3 regions of the Bradyrhizobium sp. BRP56 genome follow, and region 3 is predicted to be linked to each of the others. Evidence: predicted binding sites of a transcription regulator. Region 3 holds the regulator's gene; each other region holds the start of a gene.
The links. The regulator LexA, encoded in region 3, represses DNA repair genes until DNA is damaged. The targets are predictions, from matches to a motif close to TGTTCNNNNTGTGTTCNG.

Region 1 (4,143 bases), on a different contig from region 3:
AAGTCGAGTTCCTCGATGCGGCCGGCGCGTTTCTCGATCTTGTCGGCGGAGATCAGGATCTGCCTGACGTCCTCGTTCACCTGGCCGAAATGGGTCTGCAGCTTGAGCACGCGATCGCGCAGGCGGCCGAGGTCGTCGCCGAGATGCATCACCTCGTTGCGGATCTGGTCGGCGGCGTCGCGAATGCGGGCGTCCTTCAGGATCTGCTGCATCACCTGGATCGCCAGCATCAAGAGCGACGGCGACACCAGCACGACGCGGGCGCGATAGGCCTTCTGGATCACGTCGTCGAAGCCGTCATGGATCTCGGCATAGACCGATTCCGACGGCACGAACATCAGCGCGGTGTCCTGGGTCTCGCCCGGGATCAGGTACTTCTCCGCGATGTCGCTGACATGCTTCAGCACGTCGGCGCGCAGCCGCTGGCTGGCGAATTTGCGCTCCTCGTCGCTGCGCGCATCGTGCAACGCGGTCATGGCCTCGAGCGGGAATTTCGCATCGATGCAGAGCGGGCGCTGGTCGGGCAGGAACACCACGCAGTCCGGCCGCTTGCCCGACGTCAGCGTATACTGGAACTCGAACGAGCCCTTCGGCATGCCGTCCTGGACGATCGCCTCCATCCGCGCCTGGCCGAACGCGCCGCGCGATTGCTTGTTGGCGAGCACGTCGCGCAGCGTCGTCACCTGGGTGGTGAGCTCGTTGAGGTTCTTGTGGGCGTGGTCGATGATGCCGAGCCGCTCGTGCAGCACGCGCAGCGAATCCATCGTGTTGCGGGTCGACTGCTCCATCGACTGGCCGACCCGGTGGGTCACCGAATCGAGCCGCTCGTTGACGGCCCGGGCCATCTCGGCCTGGCGGCCGGCCAGCGCCTGCGCCATAGTATCAACCTTGGCATCGACCCGCCCGGAGGATTCGCTCTGGGCCCGCAGCATGTCGGCGAGGCGCTCCTCCAGCTCTTCGGCGCGGATGGCCTGGGCCATTGCGAGTTCCGCGCCGCGCCGGCTGGCGCGTGCGATCACCACCGCAATGGCGAACAGCAGGATCAGCGCCAGCGCCCCAAGGCCGATCAATGCGTCGGAGACACGGATGGGAAGGTCGCCAATCGTGAGGAGAATCTCGTTCATGCCGGCAGTTGTAGCCGATTCGCGGTCAGGTGCGAACGAAGAGGGAACGTTTATGGCAAATGCATTCCTGATTTTCCGGGTTAATGCGGGGTGAAGAAACGTGGTTAAGGTTGTCCTAACGGGTTCCTGAGCGCATTGACCCCATGAAGTCAGCAGCTTAAATCGCCGCCATGGCATTAAGAGAAATTATCATCCTGCCGGACAAGCAGTTGCGGCTGGTGTCGAAACCGATCGAGAAGGTGACGCCGGAGATCCGCAAGCTGGCCGACGACATGCTCGAGACCATGTATGACGCGCCCGGCATTGGGCTGGCGGCGATCCAGGTCGCGCAGCCGCTGCGGCTGATCACCATGGACCTCGCCAAGCGCGACGAGAACGGCGAAACCACGGCGAAGCCGCGCGTCTTCATCAATCCGGAGATCATTGCGCGTTCGGAAGAGCTGTCGGTGTACGAAGAGGGCTGCCTGTCGATCCCCGAATATTACGAGGAGGTCGAGCGGCCGGCGCGGGTACGCGTGCGATTCACCGATCTCGACGGCACGGTGCATGAGGAGGATGCGGAAGGGCTCTACGCCACCTGCATCCAGCACGAAATCGATCATCTCAACGGCGTGCTGTTCGTGGATTATCTGTCGAAACTGAAGCGCGACCGCGTCTTCAAGAAATTCGAGAAGGCCGCCAAGCGCGCGGCGGAGTAGGCGCGCGCACTCCGCCGTCATGCCCGGGCTTGACCCGGGCATCCACGTCTTCCTTCTGGGAGACCAAAGACGTGGATGGCCGGGACAAGCCCGGCCATGACGAAGATTGGATCCTCCCGGAAGAATCTGACCGCATGCCTCTCCGCCTGATCTTCATGGGCACGCCCGATTTCGCGGTGCCGACGCTGCTGGAGCTCGTAGCCCATGGCCATGAGGTTGTGGCGGTCTACACCCGCGCGCCGAAGCCGGGCGGGCGGCGCGGCCTGCAATTGCAGCCGACGCCGGTCGAGCAGGAGGCGCGCTGCCTCGGCATTCCCGTGCTGACGCCGAAGACCCTCAAGACCCCGGAAGCGCTCGAGGAGTTTCGCGCCCATGACGCGGATGCCGCCGTCGTCGTCGCCTATGGCATGATCCTGCCGCAGGCCATTCTCGACGCGCCGAAGCTCGGCTGCTTCAACCTGCATGCCTCGCTGCTGCCGCGCTGGCGCGGCGCCGCGCCGATCAACCGCGCCATCATGGCTGGCGATGCCGCGAGCGGCGTGATGGTGATGAAGATGGATGTCGGCCTCGACACCGGCGACGTCGCGATGGCCGAGCGGCTGCCGATCACGGACAGCATGACGGCATCCGATCTGCACGACGCGCTGGCGCCGCTCGGTGCCGACCTGATGGTGCGCGCGATGGCGGCGCTCGGGCGCGGCGGCTTGCAGCTGACGAAGCAGAGCGCGGACGGCGTCACCTATGCGGCCAAGATCGAGAAGGCCGAGGCGCGGATCGACTGGAAGCAGCCGGCGCATGCGGTGCTGCGGCACATTCACGGGCTCTCGCCGTTTCCCGGCGCCTGGTGCGAGCTCACCGGCGAAGGCGAGCCGGTGCGACTGAAGATCCTGCGCTGCGAGCTGGCCAAGGGTTCGGGCGCACCGGGCGATGTGCTCGACGACAATTTCGCGATCGCCTGCGGCGACGGCGCGATCCGGATCCTCGAACTGCAGCGCGCCGGCAAGGCGCCGATGAAGGCAGCGGATTTTCTGCGCGGCACGCCGTTGAAGCCTGGCGCAAAGGTGTCCTGAGATTGTCATGCGCGGGCTTGACCCGCGCATCCATCTCGAAAAGAAGCTTGTCCCGAAGACGATGGATTGCCGGGTCAAGCCCGGCAATGACGGCCAAACCAGATTGAATGATGCCCCGCTACAAGCTCACCATCGAATATGACGGCACGCCGTTCTCCGGCTGGCAGATCCAGGACACCGCGCCGACCGTGCAGGGCGCGCTGGAGGCGGCGGTCAAGGCGATCTGTGGCGAGGACGTGCGCGTCCATGGCGCCGGGCGTACCGATGCCGGCGTGCATGCGCGCGGCCAGGTCGCGCATTGCGACATCGCCAAGCATTTTCCGCCCGGCCGCTTTCGCGACGGGCTGAATGCGCATCTGCGGCCCAATCCGATCGGCGTGCTCGCGGCTGACATCGTGCCCGGCGATTTCGAGGCGCGGTTCTCCGCGACCAGGCGGCACTATCTCTATCGCATCACCAACACGCGCGCGAACCTCGCGCTCGACATCGGCCGCGTCTGGCGCGTGCCGCGCGCGCTCGATGCTGACGCGATGCACGCCGCCGCGCAGCGCCTGCTCGGCAAGCATGATTTCACCACCTTCCGCGACACCGAGTGCCAGGCCAAGTCGCCGGAGAAGACGCTCGATCAGCTCGACGTCACCCGTGACGGCGCCACCGTCAACATCGTGACGTCGGCGCGCTCGTTCCTGCACAGCCAGGTGCGCTCGATGGTGGGCTCGCTGGTCTGGGTCGGCGAGGGCCGCTGGAGCGCCGACGATCTCGCGGGTGCGCTCGCCGCCCGCAGCCGCGCCGCCTGCGGCCCCGTGGCGCCGCCGGACGGGCTCTACCTGATGCGGGTGGATTACTAGGCGGTGTGAATGATCTTGTAGGATGGGTGGAGCGAAGCGATACCCATCCTCTCGCCAGGAATGCGATGGGTATCGCTGTGCTCCATTCCTACGATCGTGAGCCTAGTACTGTATCTGGTGCAGGTGGATGACCAGTGGCCCCAATCTCTACTGTGCATGGGGTTGTTTTCGATATTTTTGTCCAGCCGGGCGGCTGGCCTACCCGAAATACCGCTCCAGCACGCCCCGATAGATCTTCGTCAGCTTCTCCAGATCGGCCACCGGCGTGCGCTCGTCGACCTGGTGCATGGTCTGGCCGACCAGGCCGAACTCGATCACCGGGCAATAGCTGGAGATGAAGCGCGCATCCGAGGTGCCGCCGGAGGTCGATAGCTCCGGCCTGCGGCCGGTGATCTCCTCGATC
Region 2 (4,143 bases), on a different contig from region 3:
CAGAGCGCGGGATCGACCTTGGCGACGGCGCTGGCTGCCTGCGACGCCAGCTCACGGGGCGTCAGCTCGCCGTTCCGGACGCGCTCCGCGAGCGCCGTCCCGTCGTGCTGCGTCCACTCGTCCCAGCTCATCGCCAAAGTCATTTGATCGATTCCTTTTCTGCTTTGTTGCGCAGTGTAATTTGCGCGGCCGCCCGGTCAAACCAGTGCGCGCCGGCAGCCCGTCCGACGCGCGCTTGCGCTCCGACGCGCACTGCGCTGCGTTCCGATGCGCGCTTGCGCTGCGTTGCAAGCGCCGTGCCCGGCTTGAAAATGCCCCAGTTTCGGCGCCCAGTCGCCTGCTCGCGAGTGGTGGGGGCGTACATGTTCCGCAGATTGGTGGTGCTCGGCGGCGTGATTGCGATCGGACTTACGCTCAGCGGTTGCACGCGCTGCGGTCCGATCTGGGACGACTGGATGCAGTCGCCGAAATCCTGCAAGTCAGACCATCTCTAAGGGCATGATCCGGAAAAGTGGAAACCGGTTTTCCGAAAAAGATCATGCTCAAACAAAGAGATGAGAACATGATGCGATTCCGCGAAAGCGCATCATGTTCGGGGCCGGGGCAGGCGCGCTTGGCGGCGGCTTTGTTGCGGTGATATACCGCCGACGAAAACGCAGGGAGTGTTCTTATGAGAGTTTTGAGCGCAGTTGCGGTTGCGGTGCTGCTGTCGGCGCCGGCCTATGCGCAGATGCCGAACGTCAACCTGATGCCTGAGGTCAAGACCAGGACCCAGGAGGAGAAGGAGCAGGACGCGGTCAGGGACAAGGCCTACAAGGACTCGCTCAGCAAGATTCCCGATGCCAAGGGATCGTCCGATCCCTGGGGCGTCGTGCGCAGCGATCCGCCGAAGGCGGCCGCCCATCCCGCCAAGCCGAAGACCAGGACCGGAAGCTCGGCGCAGCCGGGAAGCGCCGCGCCGCGCAGCCAGTAACGCTCATACGGGGCGACGTCATCCATCTCCCGCAGACTCGGATTCTCCCGCCGCCGCCCCTATATTGGGGTGTCGTCAGTTGGTCCGGAGTTGCGGCATGGTGTCTCGTCCGCGCGATCTCGCCAGCCGGATGGCCGAGCGGCGAAAGCCGGACGACGGCTATCTGCGCGAGACCTTCAGCCTGCCACGCGATCAGGCCCGCGTGAGGGCGCGTGACTTTCTCAAGCGCTACCCGAAGGCGGCCTATATGAGCGCCGTCGAGAGCTGGCGCGAGCTTCCCGGCGGCGACATCGAGTTCACGATGCGGCGGCTGGCCAGCGCGGATTGAAGCGTTTTCGAGCGAAGCGGGCGCCGGTTCGTGTGTTCTAATTTTAATTAGAACCGAAGCTCTGCAGGCCAGCGCGTCAGGGCACCGGGGCGTGCACGATGGACTGTGCCTCAGTCCCCATTGCTGCCGCGGGTCCGTTCCCGCCCCAGATTGTTCAGCTCGCGATCGATCCGCAGCTGCACGCGGCGGATCGCCAGAAGATCGAGCTTTGCTTCAGTCTTGCCCGTGAAGACGCGGTCGCCGATCTGGAAGCGCCATTTCCAGACGCCGGCCATCAGCTGAGTGACGCTGAACTCGATGCCCCTGTGGATCATCTGTAACGGTTCCGCGAATGAAGGGCGGTCGTCGATATTTAAACCATTAGTTGTAGTAATGATCAGCACCCGTAAAAAGATCGTATGAAAGGCCGCGCTCGTTCGAGCTGTCGTTGTGGATTCCGGAAAGGATTCGTCCGCCGGCAGCGTCGCCACGGAACGGTCGCCAGCCATGTTGCCTGCCCAGCGCCGCGCAATTCGCGTTGGTTGAGCAGGCCAATGTTACGAACACTGGCGGAACCCGAGTCTTCCCGTCGAACGCTACGGAGTTTTTCCAGGGCTCAGGAGGGGTACGAAGGTAGTATGCAGATTGTGCCAGCCGTTATCGGACGCCGTCGCGCCTGTCAGGTTAACTTGTTGATTATCAGGGGAACTTCGGGCGCAAGGCGCGTCGCACGGCCGGAACTTTGTTCTTGGCCGGAGAACTACGGAATTTTAAACGGCCCCGACAGGGGGCCGCCAACCCGTCCCGGAGGCGGGTTTTCCTCCAGCAGTCGGGGGGCTACCTGTCTGGCTGGGGGCCCCCAAATAAGGGCACTGCCGGGTCAATTGTTCCAGTAAACATTCCGCGAGAACAGATCGCGACCCGCAGGAAATTATGGGGCCAGAACATCTGAGGGTCTTCTCAGTAGTCCTACCGAGAACATCGGCTAACCCTTGGTTACAACGGGGTTAAACCCAAACCAGGCCACTCCAAAAATCAAAGCAGGCCATTGTGGATGGAAACGGGCCGGCACCGGTCTGCTCGAAAGAACATATTGCGAACGTAGAACAAACGTGGTACGAGGTTCCCATCAACAATGCATTCCGCCTGATCTCATCGCCCGTTTGTCCCGCTAGCGAATCCCCGCAATAAGGAGCACATCCCAAATGTCCGCCACTGCACTGCGTATCGTCGAAGGATCCTCCATGGACAAGTCCAAGGCCCTCTCAGCCGCGCTCTCCCAGATCGAGCGCCAGTTCGGCAAGGGCTCGGTGATGAAGCTCGGCAAGAACGACCGTTCGATGGATGTCGAGACGGTGTCGTCGGGATCACTCGGGCTCGATATCGCGCTCGGCGTCGGCGGTCTGCCGAAGGGACGCGTCGTTGAGATCTACGGGCCGGAATCCTCGGGCAAGACCACGCTGGCGCTGCACACCGTGGCGGAAGGCCAGAAGAAGGGCGGCATCTGCGCCTTCATCGACGCCGAACACGCGCTCGACCCGGTCTATGCACGCAAGCTCGGCGTCAACATCGATGAGCTCTTGATCTCGCAGCCGGACACCGGCGAACAGGCGCTGGAAATCTGCGATACGCTGGTGCGCTCCGGCGCGGTCGACGTGCTGGTGGTCGATTCGGTTGCGGCGCTGGTGCCGAAGGCCGAACTCGAGGGCGAGATGGGCGATGCGCTGCCGGGCCTGCAGGCGCGCCTGATGAGCCAGGCGCTGCGCAAGCTCACCGCCTCGATCAACAAGTCCCACACCATGGTGATCTTCATCAACCAGATCCGCATGAAGATCGGCGTGATGTACGGCTCGCCGGAGACCACCACCGGCGGCAACGCGCTGAAGTTTTATGCCTCGGTTCGTCTCGACATCCGCCGCATCGGCGCGATCAAGGAGCGCGACGAGGTCGTCGGCAACACCACCCGCGTCAAGGTGGTGAAGAACAAGCTGGCGCCGCCCTTCAAGCAAGTCGAGTTCGACATCATGTATGGCGAGGGCGTCTCCAAGATGGGCGAGATCCTCGACCTCGGCGTCAAGGCCGGCATCGTCGAGAAGTCCGGCGCCTGGTTCTCCTATGACAGCCAGCGGCTCGGCCAGGGTCGCGAGAATTCCAAGGCGTTCCTGAAGGCGAATCCCGACATCACCGCCAAGATCGAAGCCGCGATCCGGCAGAACTCTGGCCTGATCTCCGAGCAGATCCTCGCCGGCACGCCCGAGCGCGACGCCGAGGGCGAGGAGCCGACCGAGGAGTAAGTCTCCGGCATGATCCGGAAAAGTGCGAAGCGGTTTTCCCTCGCGACAAACGCGAAGCGTTTGCGCGGAGATCATGCTCAAATCATCACATGACTTCGCTGCAAGCGGGCGCTGAGGACGTTGAGTTGCCGACGTCTTCGGCGCCCGTTTGGTTTTGTGTGTCGTCGCGAGAGTTGGGCCGATGAAACGCCTGATCCTGACCAGTCCGCCCGGCCTCAGCCTCATCCGTTCGGGGCTTGCCGAGGTCGGTATTACATCGACCTTTCGGTTTGTCGGTGGACCGCTGCCGTCGCCAGGAGAACTCGAGGCGTATTTCGGGGCGCGGTCGGACAAGAATCCGGTCGGACACTGGTCGCACTGGTGCGCGTGGGGCCAGCGGCCTCAGGATGCCCGGCCACGTGGGAACCTCGCACTGAACGAATTTTGCGAGCCTTACGAGGTGATCGAGCTTTGGTTCGATCCGGATCCAAATGATCAACTGCAGCTCATCTGGTTGCTCGATCATTTCCAAGCTTACCCGGCGCTGGCGGCCAAGTTGAAGTTGCGGCTTGTCGCATTCGATCTGCTGA
Region 3 (4,143 bases):
ACGCAATGGGTCGCCGCACTCCCGGGCGCGGTCGGCCGCATGGCGGCGTTCGGCATCGGGCCGCTGATCGCAGCGAGCGCCGGCATCATCCTGCTCGGGCTGCTGCGCACGCCGCTGCGCTGGTCAGGCGCGGTGCTGCTGCTGGTGGCCTCGGTCGGGGCGCTCAGGGTGCCGCAGCCGGACGTGCTGATCTCGGGCGACGGCCGCAACGTCGCGGTGCGTGGCGGTGATGGACGGCTGCATCTGATGCACAGCGCCAAGGATGCATTTTTGGTCAAGGAGTGGCTGGCGGCGGACGCCGACGCGCGCACCGCCACCGATGCGTCGCTTGGCGAGGGCGTCTCGTGCGATGCCGGCGGCTGCGTGACCCAAGGACCCGGCGGCGCCTTCGTCGCGCTGGCGACCCGGCCGGAGGCGCTGGCGGACGACTGCGAGCGCGCAGGCCTGATCGTGACGACGCGGCCGGCGCCGCAGGGCTGCGCGGCATCGGTGATCGATGCCGAGCGGCTGCGCCGCCACGGCGCGCTGGTGCTGCGACGGAGCAGGGACGGCTACGCCGTCGATGCGGTCAAGCCCGGCGGGATCGACCGGCCGTGGTCGCCGGCGGTTCCCGGCGACGGCGAGAGCGAGACGACGCTGCGCGCGCCCGCCGTCGCGCCGCGGCCCGCGGTGGATGCGACGCCGGCCGAGACCGATCTGCAGGGCGATGATTAGCCGTGGTCCGGCGACGGCGCGCTCGGCAGCTCGAACAGGCCGAGATGGTATTCGTCGGAGTCGGGGCCGGCGTCGGGCTTCTTGACGAGGGTGAAGGAAGCCTCGGGAAATTGCTCCCAGACTTTCAGGTCGTCGGCCGTTACCGTCAGCCAACCGAACCGGAACATGTAGCGGCCCGGTTCCGTGACGCGTCCAGCCTTTTGCCATGTGACCTTATCGACCACCGCGCACGTCCTCCGTGCCTGATGATGCGCCAAGGTGCCGGCCGACGCAAATCTCCTTCTGCGCCCCGGAAGCGGGAGTCCGGGGTCGCCCGAAATTGCTTAGGTCATCCGCCGCCGAACAGCTCATTCCGCGGCGACGATGCGCTCAACCCAAAAACAGCGTTGCGAATGCGGAGGGCCGCCGCTCCACAACCTTCGGCTTCTGCTCGACCGGCGGATGCAGCGCCGGCAATTGCAGCACGCTAACGCGCTGTCCCTCGACCAGCTGAGTCACCAGCACATGGCTGCCGTCGGGGAATTCGACCGCGTCATGATGCCGATCAGGCACGTCGGGCTCGACTTCGTTGAACACGCCGACGCGATAGTTCAGCGTCTTGGTCCAGATCCAGCGGCTGTCGTAGCGAACGTTCTCGGCGAAAGCGAGCTCGGTGCCCGGCAGCATGCAGACCGCGACAGTGGGGTCATTCTCCGAAGCAAAGCCGCGGGTCGACGTGCCGCGGAACGTCGTCGTGATCAGCGTCTCTCCGACAATGGCGGGGCGCGATGCCACGGCGTGCAGACTATAGTCACACATCGGATGGCTCCTCATTTCGAGGTAGCGACCCGTGCCTCTCCTTGAGGCATTAGGGCCTCTACCAGAGTGGACGATAGCGAACGAGCGTCTGCTCGTTTCTGGGCGATTGTACGACTGGTCCGAGATCGCTCCGATCACAAACACGCGACGCTGCGCGAGAGGTATCGGAGCGCATCGGGCAGGCCGTACGCTACACTATCATGCAAGGAACGATCCGACGTGTTGCTCGTTCCCGGCCGCCGCAAGTATTTGCAATTCAGTATTTGCGATAAAGGCCGATCAGCTTGCCCTGGATGCGGACCCGGTTCGGCGGCAGGATGCGCACTTCATAGGCGGTGTTGGCCGGCTCGAGCGCGATCGATGCGCCGCGGCGGCGAAAGCGCTTCAGGGTGGCTTCCTCCTCATCGATCAGCGCCACCACGATGTCGCCGGTATTGGCGACGTCGTTGCGCTGGATCAGCGCCATGTCGCCGTCGAGGATGCCGGCATCGACCATCGAGTCGCCGCGCACCTCGAGCGCATAGTGCTCGCCGGCACCGAGCATGTCGGGCGGCACGCTGATGGTGTGGCTGCGGGTCTGCAGCGCCTCGATCGGCGTACCGGCGGCGATCCGGCCCATCACGGGGACCGCGACCGGACGGTTGCCGTCATCCTCGGCAATCGGCGGCGTGCTGGCGCGCCGGCCGAGGGTGCCTTCGATGACGCTGGGCGTGAAGCCGCGGCGGCCGTTGCCGCCGCCGGCCGAGAGTTCGGGCAGCTTGATGACCTCGATGGCGCGGGCGCGGTTCGGCAGGCGGCGGATGAAGCCGCGCTCCTCCAGCGCAGTGATCAGGCGGTGGATACCGGACTTCGAGCGCAGGTCGAGCGCATCCTTCATCTCGTCGAAGGAGGGCGGTACGCCGGCCTCTTTCAGACGTTCATTGATGAAACGCAGTAGTTCGTACTGTTTGCGCGTGAGCATCTCGAGTATTCCCCCGGTTGATAGCGTCGTTCGATTCCGAGACTCTTCTGGTGGGGCCTGCAGGCCGGGCCTGACCTCAGGAGCATGTGCTCAATGCACCTGCTTCCATGCAGCTTCCCGATTGTAGACACCAGTACTCGAAACAAATCATGAACGGACACTATATGTTCGATATGTGTTCCGCAACCACTTAATTTCCGGTGAACGTGTCGGGCAACGCACAATCGGCGGGGCGCGAAAACCCTATTCGGGCAGTGTCAGAATCTCGCATTCGCTGCCCTTGACGGCAGCTGCCGCAAACGGCGGACGCACGAGAAGTGCCCGTGCCGCAGCGAGATTCCCGAGCAGCGACGAGTCCTGCTGCGTCACCGGCGTTGCGATCAGCGTGCCGTCCTCGCGCGCTTCGAGCCGCGCACGCAGATAGTCCTCGCGCTGGTCGTTGGCGGCGAGGTCGCGGCCGAGCAGGGCGCTCGCGCGGCGATGATGAATCACTTTCCGGCCGCTCAGCGCCCGAATCAACGGCACCAGGAACAGGAAGGCGCAGACATAGGACGACACCGGATTGCCGGGCAGACCGATCACCCGCATCGCGCCGAGCCGGCCATGCATCATCGGCTTGCCGGGCCGCATCGCAATCCGCCAGAACGCCATCTCGACGCCCTCGGCTTCCAGCGACCGCTTGACGAGATCGTGGTCGCCGACCGAGGCGCCGCCTGTCGTGATCAGGACATCGGCGCCGGCCTCGCGTGCCCGGCGGATGCCCGCCGTGGTCGCCTCTACCGTGTCGGCGGCAACGCCGAGGTCGACGGTCTCGGCCCCTTCGGCGCGCGCCAGCGCCCGCAGCGCGTAGCCGTTGGAATAGACGATCTGGCCGGGACCGGGCTGCGAGCCCGGCATCACCAGCTCGTCGCCGGTCGCCAGCACCGCGACCTTCGGGCGGCGCCGCACCGCAAGTTCCGGATAGTTCATGGCGGCCGCCAGCGACAGCGCGCGGTCGGACAGGCGGCTGCCGCCGGCGAGCAGCACCTCGCCCTCACGGAAGTCGACCCCGGCCGGGCGGATGTGCCGCCCGACGCTGGCGGCCTCCGTGATCGTGATGTGGTCGCCGTCGACGGCGGTGTCCTCCTGGATGATCACCGCGTCGGCGCCATTGGGAATCACGCCGCCGGTGAAGATCCGCACCGCCTCGCCGGCGCCGACCGTCCGCTCGAACGGCCGGCCGGCGGCGACTTCGCCGATCACCTTGAGCCGGGCCTTTAGATCAGCCGCATCGGCGGCGCGCACCGCATAGCCGTCCATCGCCGACATCGGCTGCGGCGGCTGGGTGCGGAGCGCCGCGAGGTCGTGCGCAAGCGTGCGGTGGTAGGCGGCATCGAGCGCGACCATCTCCTCCGGCAGCGGTTCGGCGCCGGCGAGGACGGCGGACAGGGCATCGGCAACCGGCATCAGGGCCACGCTCAGAGCTCCTCAATTCCTAATGTTCAAATTCCAAGTGCGGTCAAAGCCCTTGCCACGTCATCCGTCGACGTCACGTGGATAGCATGAAGGCCGCGCGCCCGCGCACCTTCGATATTAGCGGCCAGGTCGTCGAAGAACAGGATCCGCGACGCCGGCACGCCGATGGCTTTTACCACATGATCGTAGGCCTCGGCGTCCGGTTTGCGGAAGCC

Region 1: a site for LexA is predicted at 1,156-1,173, ahead of def (peptide deformylase). Genes of this name have one in related genera too.
Region 2: a site for LexA is predicted at 2,365-2,382, ahead of recA (recombinase RecA). Genes of this name have one in related genera too.

Annotation. Positions count from the first base shown of each region.
Region 1 is NZ_JADYVV010000027.1:57-4,199, forward strand. Features, by position in the region: partial or broken gene rmuC (DNA recombination protein RmuC) at 1-1,124, opposite strand, end outside; gene def (peptide deformylase) at 1,295-1,822, shown strand; gene fmt (methionyl-tRNA formyltransferase) at 1,957-2,892, shown strand; gene truA (tRNA pseudouridine(38-40) synthase TruA) at 3,003-3,740, shown strand; gene dapE (succinyl-diaminopimelate desuccinylase) at 3,939-4,143, opposite strand, start outside.
Region 2 is NZ_JADYVV010000101.1:16,523-20,665, reverse strand. Features, by position in the region: gene I6F38_RS40575 (amidase) at 1-143, opposite strand, end outside; gene I6F38_RS40570 (hypothetical protein) at 140-478, opposite strand; gene I6F38_RS40565 (hypothetical protein) at 671-973, shown strand; gene I6F38_RS40560 (hypothetical protein) at 1,071-1,301, shown strand; gene I6F38_RS40555 (hypothetical protein) at 1,412-1,615, opposite strand; gene recA (recombinase RecA) at 2,486-3,574, shown strand; gene I6F38_RS40545 (hypothetical protein) at 3,756-4,143, shown strand, end outside.
Region 3 is NZ_JADYVV010000002.1:310,779-314,921, forward strand. Features, by position in the region: partial or broken gene I6F38_RS03210 (ComEC/Rec2 family competence protein) at 1-714, shown strand, start outside; gene I6F38_RS03215 (hypothetical protein) at 711-938, opposite strand; gene I6F38_RS03220 (hypothetical protein) at 1,084-1,512, opposite strand; gene lexA (transcriptional repressor LexA) at 1,769-2,473, opposite strand; gene glp (gephyrin-like molybdotransferase Glp) at 2,717-3,928, opposite strand; gene I6F38_RS03235 (HAD family phosphatase) at 3,955-4,143, opposite strand, start outside.